Regions from separate parts of the Metapseudomonas boanensis genome, predicted to be linked through region 2. Evidence: predicted binding sites of a transcription regulator. Region 2 holds the regulator's gene; the other holds the start of a gene.
The links. Region 2 encodes LexA, which represses DNA repair genes until DNA is damaged. Its sites were predicted from a motif close to CTGTNTNNNNANACAG; they were not measured.

Region 1: recA (recombinase RecA) is a predicted target of LexA. The motif match lies at 4,991-5,006, and genes of this name have one in related genera.

Annotation. Positions count from the first base shown of each region.
Region 1 covers NZ_CP113889.1:3,146,521-3,153,549, forward strand. The annotation lists gene rpoS (RNA polymerase sigma factor RpoS) at 1-902, shown strand, start outside; gene fdxA (ferredoxin FdxA) at 1,344-1,667, opposite strand; gene mutS (DNA mismatch repair protein MutS) at 1,807-4,380, opposite strand; gene OXH74_RS14565 (CinA family protein) at 4,451-4,945, shown strand; gene recA (recombinase RecA) at 5,051-6,094, shown strand; gene recX (recombination regulator RecX) at 6,102-6,569, shown strand; gene OXH74_RS14580 (LOG family protein) at 6,646-7,029, opposite strand, start outside.
Region 2 covers NZ_CP113889.1:4,161,067-4,168,095, reverse strand. The annotation lists gene OXH74_RS19505 (DEAD/DEAH box helicase) at 1-341, shown strand, start outside; gene OXH74_RS19500 (S-methyl-5'-thioinosine phosphorylase) at 442-1,179, opposite strand; gene nagZ (beta-N-acetylhexosaminidase) at 1,189-2,187, opposite strand; gene OXH74_RS19490 (L,D-transpeptidase family protein) at 2,197-2,721, opposite strand; gene OXH74_RS19485 (TetR/AcrR family transcriptional regulator) at 2,764-3,471, opposite strand; gene lexA (transcriptional repressor LexA) at 3,729-4,340, shown strand; gene sulA (SOS-induced cell division inhibitor SulA) at 4,351-4,824, shown strand; gene OXH74_RS19470 (hypothetical protein) at 4,915-5,148, opposite strand; gene OXH74_RS19465 (DUF6586 family protein) at 5,220-5,744, opposite strand; gene topA (type I DNA topoisomerase) at 5,819-7,029, opposite strand, start outside.

The DNA.
Region 1 (7,029 bases), 1.0 Mb from region 2:
CGCCTCTGCCTGCCGCTAAATCCAGACACTCAACCTCACCCAAGCAGCACAAGTATATCGACTACACCCGCGCGCTTGACGCGACCCAGCTTTACCTCAACGAAATCGGTTTTTCCCCCCTGCTTACTCCGGAAGAAGAAGTGCATTTCGCGCGCTTGGCTCAGCGCGGAGATCCGGCTGGGCGCAAGCGCATGATCGAAAGCAACCTGCGCCTGGTAGTCAAAATCGCCAGACGCTATGTCAATCGCGGACTATCGTTGCTTGACCTGATCGAAGAGGGGAACCTTGGCCTGATCCGGGCTGTGGAGAAGTTCGACCCGGAGCGGGGATTCCGATTCTCCACTTACGCCACTTGGTGGATCCGCCAGACCATCGAACGCGCAATCATGAATCAGACGCGGACCATTCGGTTACCGATTCATGTGGTCAAGGAACTGAACGTCTACCTGCGGGCTGCGCGCGAACTCACCCATAAGCTCGACCACGAACCCTCTCCGGAGGAGATTGCCAACCTGCTGGAGAAGCCGGTTGATGAGGTCAAGCGGATGCTCGGCCTCAATGAGCGGGTGACTTCGGTGGATGTATCGCTTGGTCCAGACTCTGACAAGACGTTGCTGGATACGCTGACCGACGATCGTCCGACCGACCCTTGTGAACTACTACAGGACGATGATCTTTCCCAGAGTATTGATCAGTGGCTATCGGAATTGACCGATAAGCAACGTGAAGTGGTGATTCGGCGCTTCGGCTTGCGTGGCCACGAAAGTTGCACGCTTGAAGAAGTGGGGCAGGAGATCGGTCTGACTCGCGAGCGCGTGCGCCAGATTCAGGTCGAGGCGCTCAAGCGTCTGCGGGAGATTCTGGAGAAGAATGGGTTGTCCAGTGACTCATTGTTTCAATAGTGTCACACAGCTCAGCAGAGCCCGGCTTTAGCCGGGCTTTTTTATGCGTGGCGATGTAAGTGATTGCTTACACGTGGTGTAGGTGATCACCAGAACTGGCGGAAAGTTAACAACGAAAAAATGTGTGAAAAATTATGTAAGTTATTGAAAATAAATAATAAATTATTTTTGAAGTACTCTTTGAACGTTGCGTTTCTGTTTTTCTGCGGGCTTGCCCGTTAGTTCCGGATTGCTAATATCACCCCTGCGTACAGGACGTATGCAGGTCGACACCGGACGTTGACCAGGACATCGTAGGACACGATTCATCAGGATGATGAACAAGGAATACAGGGAATAGGGACAAAAGAGTGGGCGGGTAATCCCCGCCCCTTTTTTTTGCCCGAAGAAAGCAAAAGGCCCGCAACTGCGGGCCTTTTGTATATGGGCAGCGTGGCGCGGTTAGCGCTCAAGGTGCTCCAGTTTGCCTTTGACGCCGTCCCACTCTTCAGCGTCGGGCAGCGATTCCTTCTTCTCGGTGATGTTCGGCCAGACTTCAGCCAGGTCACGGTTCAGGTCGATGAATTCCTGCATGTCCTCAGGTACTTCATCTTCTGAGAAGATGGCCTGGGCCGGGCATTCAGGCTCGCAGAGAGCGCAATCGATGCACTCGTCCGGATGAATGACCAGGAAATTCGGGCCTTCGTAGAAGCAGTCCACCGGACAGACTTCCACACAATCGGTGTATTTGCATTTGATGCAGTTGTCGGTGACGACGAAGGTCATTTCTATTCTTCTCCTCAAGCGGCGGCTCGGAAGCCTTCTATATCAGGCTTCTCGGCTCGGGAATGCACGAATGCGGGGCCGGCTGAACCCCGACGCACTCCAGAGCGCGCGGGATTCTAGCAGCTTGCGTGGGTTGGCGTTAGATGCGTGACTTTAATGTATATATCAGCTCCAGTGCGCGGCGAGGTGTCAGATCATCGGGATTGATCTTCGACAATTCGTCCAGTACCGGGTGTGGCAGGCTGGCGAACAGGTCGCTCTGCATAGGCGCGCGGGGTTGTCCGGAAAGAGGGCGAGGCACTTCGTGGGGCAGGCTAGTGGTTTCCAAGCGTGACAGATGTTCCTTGGCTCGCTGGATGACCCCGCCAGGTACGCCTGCCAGTTGTGCCACCGCCAGGCCATAGCTTTGGCTCGCAGGGCCAGGCAGCACATGATGCAGGAATACGATTCGCTCGTTGTGCTCGGTTGCGTTGAGGTGCACGTTGGCGACGACAGGCTCGCTCTCAGGCAAGACTGTCAGCTCGAAATAGTGTGTTGCAAACAGCGTGAACGCACGCAGGCGTGCCAAATGCTCAGCGGCTGCCCAGGCCAGCGACAGACCGTCAAATGTGCTGGTGCCACGTCCCACTTCGTCCATGAGTACCAGGCTGCTATCACTGGCATTGTGGAGGATGTTGGCGGTTTCACTCATTTCCACCATGAAAGTGGAGCGCCCACCAGCCAGATCATCGCTGGAGCCGATACGGGTGAAAATCCGATCGACCAGCGAAAGCTCGCAACTGGCTGCGGGTACGAAGCAGCCGATATGGGCGAGAAGTACAATCAACGCGGTCTGGCGCATGTAGGTCGATTTACCGCCCATGTTGGGGCCGGTGATGATCAGCATGCGTATGGCGTCGTCCAGTCCGAGGTCGTTGGCCACAAATGGGGTATCCAGTACCTGCTCGACCACGGGGTGGCGACCCTGGCTGATTCGCATGCAGGGCTCATCGACGAAGCGCGGACGATTCAGGTCAAGATTCAAGGCGCGTTCGGCAAAGTTGCTCAGCACGTCCAGCTCCGCCAGCGCTGCGGCAGTGTCTTGTAACGGCGCCAGTTGTTCGATCAACAGCTCCAGCAGTTCGTCATAGAGCATCTTCTCGCGAGCCAGGGCACGGCTTTTGGCAGACAGCGCCTTGTCCTCGAAAGCTTTCAGTTCCGGGGTGATGAAGCGCTCGGCGCCTTTCAGTGTCTGGCGCCGGATGTAATCCGCCGGTGCCTGCTCGGCCTGCACGCGCGGCAATTCGATGTAGTAACCGTGGATTCGGTTGTATCCGACCTTGAGGTTGGGTAGCCCTGTGCGTGCTTTCTCCCGCGCCTCGAGGTCCATGAGGTACTGCCCAGCGTTCTCGCTGAGCGCCTGAAGCTCGTCGAGCTCGGCGTCATAGCCCGTCTTGATCACGCCGCCGTCACGAATCACTGCCGGCGGATTATCAATGATTGCCCGGGCGAGCAGTTCAGCGAGCTCGGGATAGGTGCGGATGCTGCCAGCCAGACCCTGTAAGTGGGGCACGTCAAGCTCGGTCATGGCGCCTTGAAGTTGTGGCAAGGCGGCAAGTGCATCGCGCAGGCGCGCCAGGTCACGGGGGCGCGCATTACGCAGGCCGATACGCGCCAGGATGCGCTCGACGTCGCCGATCTCCTTCAACTGTGGCTGCAGGCTCTCGAAGCAATAACGCTCCAGCAAACAGTCGATCGCATCCTGGCGAGCCTCCAGAACCGAGCGGTCGCGCAGAGGGCGGTTCAGCCAGCGGCTCAATAGACGACTACCCATGGCGGTCTGGCAGCGGTCGATAACCGACTGCAGCGTGTTGTCGCGCCCACCAGACAGGTTGACATCCAGTTCCAGGTTGCGCCGACTGGCAGCGTCGAGGATGACCGTGTCATCGATCCGCTCGTGGCGCAGGCTGCGCAGGTGGGGCAGGGCGGTGCGCTGGGTTTCCTTGGCATAGCCCAGCAGGCAGCCGGCGGCACCGATCGCCAAGGTCAAGGTCTCGCAGCCGAAACCTTTCAGGTCCTGCACGCCAAACTGCTGGCAGAGGCTCTTGAATGCGGAGTCTCGGTCGAAGTCCCAGGGTGCACGACGGCGAACCCCCTTGCGCTTCTCGGCAGGCAGCCCCTGGGGCCAGTCGTCGGGTATCAACAACTCCGCGGGATTGAGGCGCTCCAGTTCAGCCAGCAGATTTTCCCAGCTTTTGATCTCTTGCACGCTGAAACGGCCGCTGGTGATGTCCAGCGCTGCGAGACCAAACAAGCGCTCGTCACCCAGTACGGCTGCCAGCAGGTTGTCGCGGCGCTCGTCGAGCAGCGCCTCGTCGCTTACCGTACCTGGGGTTATGATCCGGACCACCTGGCGTTCCACGGGGCCCTTGCTGGTCGCCGGGTCACCGATCTGTTCGCAGATCACCACCGATTCACCCAGCTTGACCAACTTGGCCAGATAGCCTTCCACCGAGTGGAAGGGGATGCCGGCCATGGGAATCGCCTTGCCGGCCGACTGGCCACGGGCGGTCAGAGTGATGTCGAGAAGCTTGGCCGCCTTCTTGGCGTCCTCGTAGAAAATCTCGTAGAAGTCTCCCATGCGGTAGAACATCAGCTGGTCCGGATGCTGGTTCTTCAGCCTCCAGTATTGCTGCATCATGGGAGTGTGTTCACTGAGATCGTTCTGACTCATCGACTGGCCTTGCGTGCAAAAGGCGCTAGTGTACGGTATCCCATTGGCATGCTTTAACCCCGGAGTGCATATGTACGTATCAGATGAAGATCTGACGGCCCTTGCTGCCCGCCTGGGCGAGTTGCTCAAGGCCCAAGGCGCTCTCGTCAGCACCGCCGAGTCCTGCACTGGTGGGGGCATTGCAGAAGCCATTACGCGGATTCCTGGCAGTTCTGCTTGGTTCGAGGCAGGTTACATCACCTATTCAAACCAGCAGAAAACGCTGCAGTTGGCCGTGCCATCCGAGCTGTTCCCACAGGTTGGGGCGGTCAGTCAGGAGGTGGTGGAAGCGATGGTCCGGGGAGCCCACTCGCACAGTGGGGCGCGTTTTGCAGTATCTGTCAGCGGCGTTGCCGGTCCCGATGGCGGATCAGTGGACAAGCCGGTGGGTACAGTTTGGATCGCGTGGGGCGATGGTGCCCGAATACTGGCCGAGCGCTTCCATTTCCCTGGCGATCGACTCTCCGTGCGTCGGCAAGCGGTTGCGTCAGCTCTCCAGGGGCTGATCCGACTAGCTGCAGGATAAAAAGCCTGTGAGGGGTAGGCGCGTGACTTGCCCTATGGAATAATACTGGCTACTTATACAGTTGTTGGTGGCCGCCAGGCCCTCTTGATTTTAGTGAGGACTTCAATGGACGAGAACAAGAAGCGTGCTTTGGCTGCTGCCCTGGGCCAGATCGAGAAACAGTTCGGCAAAGGTGCCGTGATGCGCATGGGCGATCATGATCGCCAGGCCATTCCTGCAATCTCCACCGGTTCCCTTGGACTGGACATCGCTCTCGGGATTGGCGGCTTGCCAAAGGGGCGTATCGTCGAAATCTACGGTCCGGAGTCTTCCGGTAAAACCACCCTGACCCTCTCGGTCATTGCTGAAGCCCAGAAGCAAGGCGCCACCTGTGCCTTCGTCGATGCCGAACACGCACTGGATCCGGATTACGCCGGCAAGCTTGGTGTGAATGTCGATGACTTGCTGGTTTCCCAGCCTGATACCGGCGAGCAGGCACTGGAAATCACCGACATGCTGGTGCGCTCCAATGCTGTCGACGTGATCATTGTCGACTCTGTGGCTGCACTGGTACCCAAGGCCGAAATCGAAGGCGAGATGGGTGACTCCCACGTTGGTCTGCAGGCCCGCCTGATGTCCCAGGCGCTGCGTAAGATCACCGGTAACATCAAGAACGCCAACTGCCTGGTGATCTTCATCAACCAGATCCGGATGAAGATCGGCGTGATGTTTGGCAACCCCGAAACCACGACTGGTGGTAACGCGCTGAAGTTCTACGCATCCGTGCGCCTGGATATCCGTCGCATCGGCGCTGTGAAGGAAGGCGAGGAAGTGGTGGGCAGCGAAACTCGCGTCAAGGTCGTCAAGAACAAGGTCGCCCCGCCGTTCCGTCAGGCTGAGTTCCAGATCATGTACGGCAAGGGTATCTACCGCACGGGCGAGATCATTGACCTGGGCGTACAGCAGGGGCTGGTCGAGAAGTCCGGCGCCTGGTACAGCTACCAGGGCAACAAGATCGGCCAGGGTAAGGCCAATGCAGCCAAGTATCTGGAAGATAATCCCGAGACTGGCAGCGCCATCGAGAAGATCATTCGCGAGAGGTTGCTGGTGGATTCCGCAGCGAGCAAGTCGGCAGCGACCGCGGAAGATCTGGCCGATGTAGATATCTGATATCTCAATGCCTGTCATGCTCGACAGCCCCGCTGCTGTGCGGCGTGCTGCTATGGACCTGCTTGCGCAACGCGAACATGGGCGGGTCGAGCTGACGCGTAAGCTGCGTCAGCGTGGCGCCCCGATCGAGTTGATCGACAGTGCCCTCGACCGTTTGGCGGAAGAGGGCCTGCTCTCCGAATCCCGTTATCTTGAAAGCTTCATCGCCAGCCGTGCCCGAGGCGGCTATGGGCCGCAGCGCATTCGTGAGGAATTGGCGCTGCGTGGGCTGCCGCGCGGCGATATTGATCAGGCGCTGCGTGACGCTGAGGTCGATTGGGGAGAGCAGTTGCGTGAAGTCTGGCGTCGCAAGTTCGGTGGTCGGCTGCCTCAGGACGCTCGCGAGCGTGCTCAGCAAGGTCGTTATCTTGCCTACCGGGGTTTCTCCATGGAGATGATCAGCCGAGTCCTTCGTGGTAGCTCCTTGGACAATTGAAACAGGCAGCCTTAAGCCATGCGCTCTTGGCACATGGCTATCAATCGTGATCGAGGAATGTGTGTGGTTTGTCGGCTCAGGCCTTGGCGGCCCAGTTCTGCGGCAGATTGATGAAGTCGATCAACTCACGCAGACGGCCATGGTCGCGGCCGTTGAATGGGAAGGCCAAGCGGATCAGGTCGCAGAATTCCGGCTCGTCCTTTTCCGACTCACAGTAGGGTTGTAGGGTGAATCCCCCTTGCTGGCACAGGTCACCGAACCCCTCCTGAACATGCAGCATGGCTTCATTGTTGAGGCCGTGATTCATGCGGATCACGAAGATATTCTTCAGCCAGCGGCTTGAATGGTAGTTGCTGTAGAACCTGGAAATCTCGACGGCTGCCTCGTCAGCACTCTTTACCAGACGCATCAGTTTCATATCGCTGGGCAGGATGTAGCGATTTTCCTCCAACTGCCTGTG
Region 2 (7,029 bases):
GCTTCCAGAGCGGTGAAGTACCACTGTTCTTGATCAGTTTGAAAGCCGGCGGTACCGGCCTGAACCTGACCGCAGCAGACACCGTGATCCACTACGATCCCTGGTGGAATCCCGCCGTCGAACGGCAAGCCACGGATCGCGCCTACCGGATCGGCCAGGAAAAGCCGGTATTCGTCTACCGGATGATTTCGAGGGGAACCGTGGAAGAGAAGATCCAGCAACTGCAGGCGCAAAAAGCCGCGCTGGCCCAGGGCGTCCTAGACGGACGCGGCCAGGAGGACTGGCGGCTTCAGGAGGACGACATCGAAGCCCTGCTGGCCCCCCTGCCCCGTCTCAATTGAGCCTGGCCCCCAGCAGCCGCGCAACCACCCAAACCGACTGCAAGCAACAACCACAAGCAGCTGACGGGCATCCCCCGATGCCCATCCCACCCTACAATTCTCAGCCCTTGAGCAGATACGCCAGGACGTTGCGCACCTTGTCAATGCCCTCGGCCAGGGCTGCCTCGATCTCTTCCATGGTAATGATGCCATCAGACTTGCCCGCAGCCGGGTTGACCACCAGCGACAAGCAGGCATATGGCAGATTCAGCTCACGAGCCAGCGCCGCCTCGGGCATACCGGTCATGCCGACGAGGTCACAACCATCACGCTCAAGACGAACGATCTCCGCCACTGTTTCCAGGCGCGGACCTTGGGTGCAGCCATATACCCCGAAATCACTGTGCGGGTAATCGCACGCATTCAGCGCCGCCAGTAGCTTGCGGCGCAGCGCCTCATCGTAGGGGTGACTGAAGTCGATGTGAGTGACATGGTCCAGATCACCTTCGAAAAAGGTCCCGATGCGACCGTGGGTGTAATCGATCACCTGATGCGGCACAGCCAAATGCCCGCTACCCATGGCCGGATGAATCCCACCTACGGCATTCACCGCAATGACGGCCTGTGCACCGGCCTGCTTCAGCGCCCAGAGGTTGGCCCGATAATTGACTTGGTGCGGCGGAATCCGGTGAGGATGACCATGGCGAGCCAGGAACAGCACATCACGCCCGGCATACTCGCCATGAACGATACCCGCGGAGGGCGCGCCATAAGGTGTTTCCGGGTTGAGCAAGGCTTTCATGCTCAGGCCTTCGAGCTGGGTCAGCCCAGTACCACCAATGATGGCGTAGACGGTCATGTTGGTTCCTCAATCGATCAACTGGGCTTCACGCAATGCTGCAGCGGCCTGCAGCCAGCGCGGGTCTTGGCGATATTCGGTGCCTGGGAAGGCCCGGCGGCGCATCCGTACCAGACTTGGCGCGGGCTTGACGCCAAGCTGCTGCAGACGCGAAAGCGCCAGCTCAGCAGCGCCTCGGTCATTGCACACCAGCCCCATGTCGCAGCCAGCGGACAGCGCCGCCTCGATACGTGCAGCTGCATCACCCACCACATGGGCGCCGGCCATGGACAAATCATCGCTGAAAATGACTCCAGAGAACTTAAGCTCACCGCGCAGGATGTCCTGCAGCCACCTCCTAGAGAAGCCGGCAGGCTGCAAATCGACCTGAGGATAGATGACGTGGGCCGGCATCATGCCGTCCAGCTCCGAGGCCAAACGCGCGAAGGGAACCAGGTCGCATTGCCGAATTTGCTCAAGGCTGCGCTCGTCAGTCGGAATATCCACGTGAGAGTCGGCCTCGGCCCAGCCATGTCCAGGGAAGTGCTTTCCAGTTGCCGCCATGCCAGCGCTACGCAGGCCACAGATAAAGGCAGCTGCCAGGCGCGTCGCACGGCCCGGATCTGATTCGAACGCTCGACTCCCGACCACTGCGCTTCGCTGATGATCGAGGTCAAGCACCGGCGCAAAGCTGATATCGAGTCCGGCAGCCAATACCTCGGTAGCCATCAACCAGCCGCACTGTTCGGCAAGCTGCTCGGCATTCAGGTTGTCGGCCAATGCGCGCATCGCCGGCAACCGCAAGAAACCCTGTCGCAGCCGCTGCACGCGACCACCTTCCTGATCGACCGCCAGGATGAGATCAGGGCGAATCGCACGAATAGAAGCGCACAATTCACGAACCTGACGAGGATGTTCGATATTGCGGGCGAAGATGATCAAGCCGGCGACTTCCGGCTGACGCAGGATCTGGCGATCTTCAGCGGTCAGCCAAGTGCCGCCGATATCCAGCATCAAGGAACCTTGCATGGAAAATCCTTAGGAGAGTGTGGCCGCCGCCCAATCCGGACACGGCGCTTCATCGATGCGTACCGCACAGTGGACGGGTACAAGGTCAAAGAGTTCCAACATATCGGCATTGCGTAAGCGAATGCAGCCGTGGGATCGTGGCACGCCCATTGGCTCACTGTCCGGGGTGCCATGAAGGTAGATGTATCGCCGGAAGCTGTCGACGTTGCCCAGGCGATTCAGACCAGGCTCGCAACCACTCAGCCAGAGAATACGGGTGAGTATCCAGTCACGCCCCGGAAACTGCCCGTGCAACTCCGCACTCCAGACCTCCCCGGTCCAGCGCCGCCCGCGCAGCACAGCCGCCAAGGGCAGCCCGGTGCCAATCTTGGCTCTTATCTGGTGAAGGCCGCGCGGAGTACAACCGGAGCCATTGAGCTCCCCCGGGCCGTTAAGCGCAGTGGAAACAGGCAGGCGAATTAGAAGCTGTCCGGCAGAGAATCCGTACAGCTGTTGGTCGGCAAGGGATATGTACAGGAGATCTAGCTGGCGCATGGGCCGCAAGCTTAGCCGATCAGACCGCCCGCGCCCATAGCCTCAGACCTTTACAAGCGTGGTCGCAGTCTTGTTGCGCGGTTTGAGCACTGCCTTGGCCAGCGCCTCGTCAGACACCCCAGTCTCGGCACGCATGCCAGCCGCAAGGAACGGCACCATCAAACGCATGACCTGCTCGATCGAGGTGTTGACCCCGAAATCGTTCTCTGCCATGGCACGGAGCGCCTTGATACCGGACATGCTGAAGGCAGCAGCGCCGAGCATGAAATGCACCCGCCAGAAAAGCTCCAGCGGTGGAACTTTTGGCGCGGACTCGTTCACTAGCAGCATGTAACGACGGAAAACCTTTCCATAGACTTCTTCAAGGTACTTGCGCAGGTGACCTTGGCTCTGACTGAATGCCAAGCCCAGCAGGCGCATGAAGATCGATAGGTCGTTTCCACTTCGAGGCTTGACCGCAAGCGCCTGCTCGACCAGCATCTCCAGCAACTCTTCAAGGCTCGCCTTGTTCTCAGGCTTGGCCTGGCGACGGTCTAGTTCGCGCTCCAAACTTTGGCAGAAAGGACCGAGGAAACGCGAGAATACTGCTTGGATAAGGGCCTTCTTCGAACCGAAGTGGTAATTCACTGCAGCCAGGTTGACCCCGGCTTTGCTGGTGATCAGGCGCAGCGAGGTTTCGGCGAAGCCTTTCTCCGCGAACAGCTGTTCCGCAGCATCAAGGATGCGTTCGACGGTTTCCGACTGGGCCATGGCTCCTCCGCCTGACAAACACTTGTTTGAAACATACGTTTCATAACCGCCACTTGTCAAGTCGGACCCTTCAGTATCTGACGCAATGGTCATACAAGGCTGGCGCCGTCCGTAAAAGACGCCCGAAATGCCGCGGACGGTACACCTCTTTCGCTCACACTCAGGGAGCCCCGCGCAACAATCCAGGAAAGAAGCATTGCCAAGCGCCAAGCACTGTATATAATTCCAGTCACTGTATAAAAAAACAGAGCGCCGCCATGCTGAAACTGACGCCCCGCCAAGCCGAGATTCTCGCATTCATCAAGCGCTGCCTTGAAGACAACGGCTTCCCACCGACCCGAGCGGAAATCGCTCAGGAACTCGGCTTCAAATCCCCCAATGCTGCCGAGGAACACCTCAAGGCGCTGGCTCGCAAGGGCGCCATCGAGATGACGCCCGGCGCATCACGCGGGATCCGCATCCCCGGATTCGAGCCTGGAAACAACGAAGAAGACGGACTTCCCGTGGTGGGTCGCGTAGCGGCAGGCGCCCCTATCCTGGCGCAACAGAACATCGAAGAATCTTGCCGTATCAACCCGGGCTTCTTCCATCCTCGCGCCGACTACCTGCTTCGTGTCCACGGCATGAGCATGAAGGACATCGGCATTCTTGATGGAGACCTCCTGGCAGTCCATAGCACTCGCGAGGCCCGTAACGGCCAGGTTGTCGTGGCACGGCTGAATGACGAGGTAACGGTCAAGCGCTTCAGGCGCGATGGCGACAAGGTCTGGCTGATCGCAGAAAATGCCGAGTTTGCCCCCATCGAGGTAGATCTGGATCAACAGGATCTGGTGATCGAAGGTTTGAGTGTCGGCGTAATTCGCCGCTAAAGGAGGCTCCATGCAGTTCCCGCAGTCGCTCGGCCGGTCTCAGCTTCCACTGTTCCACGATGCCATCCTGGCCAATCCTGCTGCCCCGATCCTGACAGAGATTGAGAGCAGTCCGCCTCTGAACGAGCCAGAAGCCTTCAGCGAATTGTCGCTTAGAGGTGCTTCCGGCCACTGCCGGCACTTGCTGGCCTCTATACTCCGCGAGCTGAGCGAGGAGCTGGATGCTCGCTGGCTGACCCTGATCGACGCCCCACCTAGCCTGACCCAGGCCTGGCTGCGCGAATCGGGCCTGAATCGCGAACGCATCCTGCTCCTGCAGTCTCGTGGAGAGCAGAGCGCACTGGAACTGGCCTGCGAAGCCCTACGCCTGGGCCGTAGCCATACTGTAGTCAGCTGGATTCGTTTGAGCGCAAAGGCTCGACAACAACTTGCTCACGCCGCGCGCCAAGGCAGCGCACAAAGCCTGAACATCTTGCTGGGATAAGCGTGGCAAAAGCGTTCTACTGCGCTCGGCTGACATCAAGCTGTAACCAGCTCCACCAATGATTAGCCTGCTGTCAGATCAAGCACGGTATCAGTGAAGGACGCGCGGACCCTCTTCGTGGTCCATTTCGCCTTCAGCCAGGCGACCGGCCATTTGAACACCGACATTCAGCATGGCTTTCGCAACCTCCAGATGGTGCCCCTGGAGGAAGGCTTTGGCGTCAGAGGAAAAGTCCAGCGTTACAAGCGCCTCCTCGTCCTCAGCCCGACGCAGGATAATGCGCCCGTCGGGCAACTCGACTATTTCCAGAAAGGACGTAGGCATAAGATTTGATCTCCACGAAAGGTGGCTATTGTAACAGCCAGCCACTCTCGCGCCCTAGCCCGCCGATCAAATCAGCATTCGCTGAGGCTTTCCCGGAAGCGAAGCGCAAGCCCCTTCAGGCTCTGTCGCCATTCCTCAAGCGTTGCAGGGCTCAAAGGTGCAGCATCAGCCGCGTCCTCGGCCTTCACAGTCGGAATGAGGGGTAACGTCGGGTCGACCTTTGCAACCTTAGGGGCCTGCGGCGGCTGGAACAACGCAGCGTAAGAATCAAGCAACTGGGCAAGCCAGGTTTCAGGGTTCTGGGCAAGCTCAAGCAACTCACTCAGCTCAGGGCAAGGGGCTGCCGCCAGCACTTCGGGCTTGAGCAGCGACTCGACCCTTGGTTCATCAGCTTCGGACAACCGGTAGTAACCGGCAATCTCATGACAGAGCCCGAGCAAAGCACCGTAAAGATGGAACAGCGCAGCTTCCCGCTCTGCCTGAACCACGGCCTGGGCATTCATTGCCCGCGCCTCTTCGGCCTTGCGCCAAGCTTCCAGGGACAGGCCGGCAAAGAACAGTTTCTGATTCGTGCGGGTATAACGTTCGTGGGCCATGACGGCGCCCTCCAAAGGGAACTCAAGCAGTATATGCGCGCCCAGCAAGGCTGTGCCGGGCGCGCAACAACCGATCAACGCTTGTCTTCGACCTTCCACTTGCCGCCGTCGTAGAAGGCGCGCCAGCCGGTAGGCTTACCCTCGACCTCGGTTTGCACGTACTGCTCCTTGGTCTTGCGACTGAAGCGGATCACCGCAGGGCGCCCTTCGGGATCCTTCTTCGGCGCATCCAGCAAGTAATGGTACTTCGCATCCAGTTCGTCCTTATGGGGGATCAGCTCCATCACCAGCGGAGCGCGGGTCTCGCGGTTTTTCGGGAACTGACTGGCAGCCAGGAACAGGCCGGAAGCTCCGTCACGCAGAACATAGATGTCGTCGACCTTCTCGCACTTCAGCTCCGGCATGCGGATCGGATCGATCTTCGGCGGAGCTGCCTCACCGCTCTTGAGGAGCTTTCGCGTGTTCTTGCAACTGGCATTGGTGCAACCGAAGAACTTACCGAAACGACCCGTCTTGAGCTGCATCTCGCTGCCGCACTTGTCACACTCGAGGCTTGGACCTTCATAGCCCTTGATGCGGTACTGGCCCTGCTCGATCTCGTAGCCCGAGCAATCCGGGTTGTTGCCGCAGATGTGCAGCTTGCGGGTCTCGTCCAGCAAGTAGGCATCCATCGCAGTCGAACAGATTGGGCAGCGATGCTTGCCGCGCAGAACGCGGGACTCGGACTCACCCTCGTCATCAGCAGCGATCTCGTCGCCCGGCACCAGATTGACGGTAGCCTTGCAGCGCTCCTTCGGCGGCAGGCTGTAGCCGGAGCACCCCAGGAACACACCGGTTGAGGCCGTGCGAATCATCATCGGCCGACCGCAATCGCGGCAAGGAATGTCGGTCAGGGTCGGCTGGTTGGCGCGCATACCTTTTTCCGCGCCCTCAGCGAGCTCCAGCTTCGTCCTGAAATCACCATAGAACTCATCGAGCAGGTGCTTCCAGTCACGCTCCCCCTGGGCCACGTCGTCCAGATGCTCTTCCATCCCGGCGGTAAAGCCGTAGTCCATCAGGTTCGCGAAGCTTTCATTGAGCCGTTCGGTGACGATATCGCCCATCTTCTCGGCATAGAAACGGCGGTTATGCACCGTGACGTAGCCCCGCTCCTGGATGGTCGAAATGATCGCGGCATAAGTAGACGGACGGCCAATGCCGCGCTTTTCCAGCTCCTTTACCAAACTGGCTTCGGAGTAACGCGCCGGCGGCTTGGTGAAGTGCTGACTAGGGTCCAGCTTCAGCA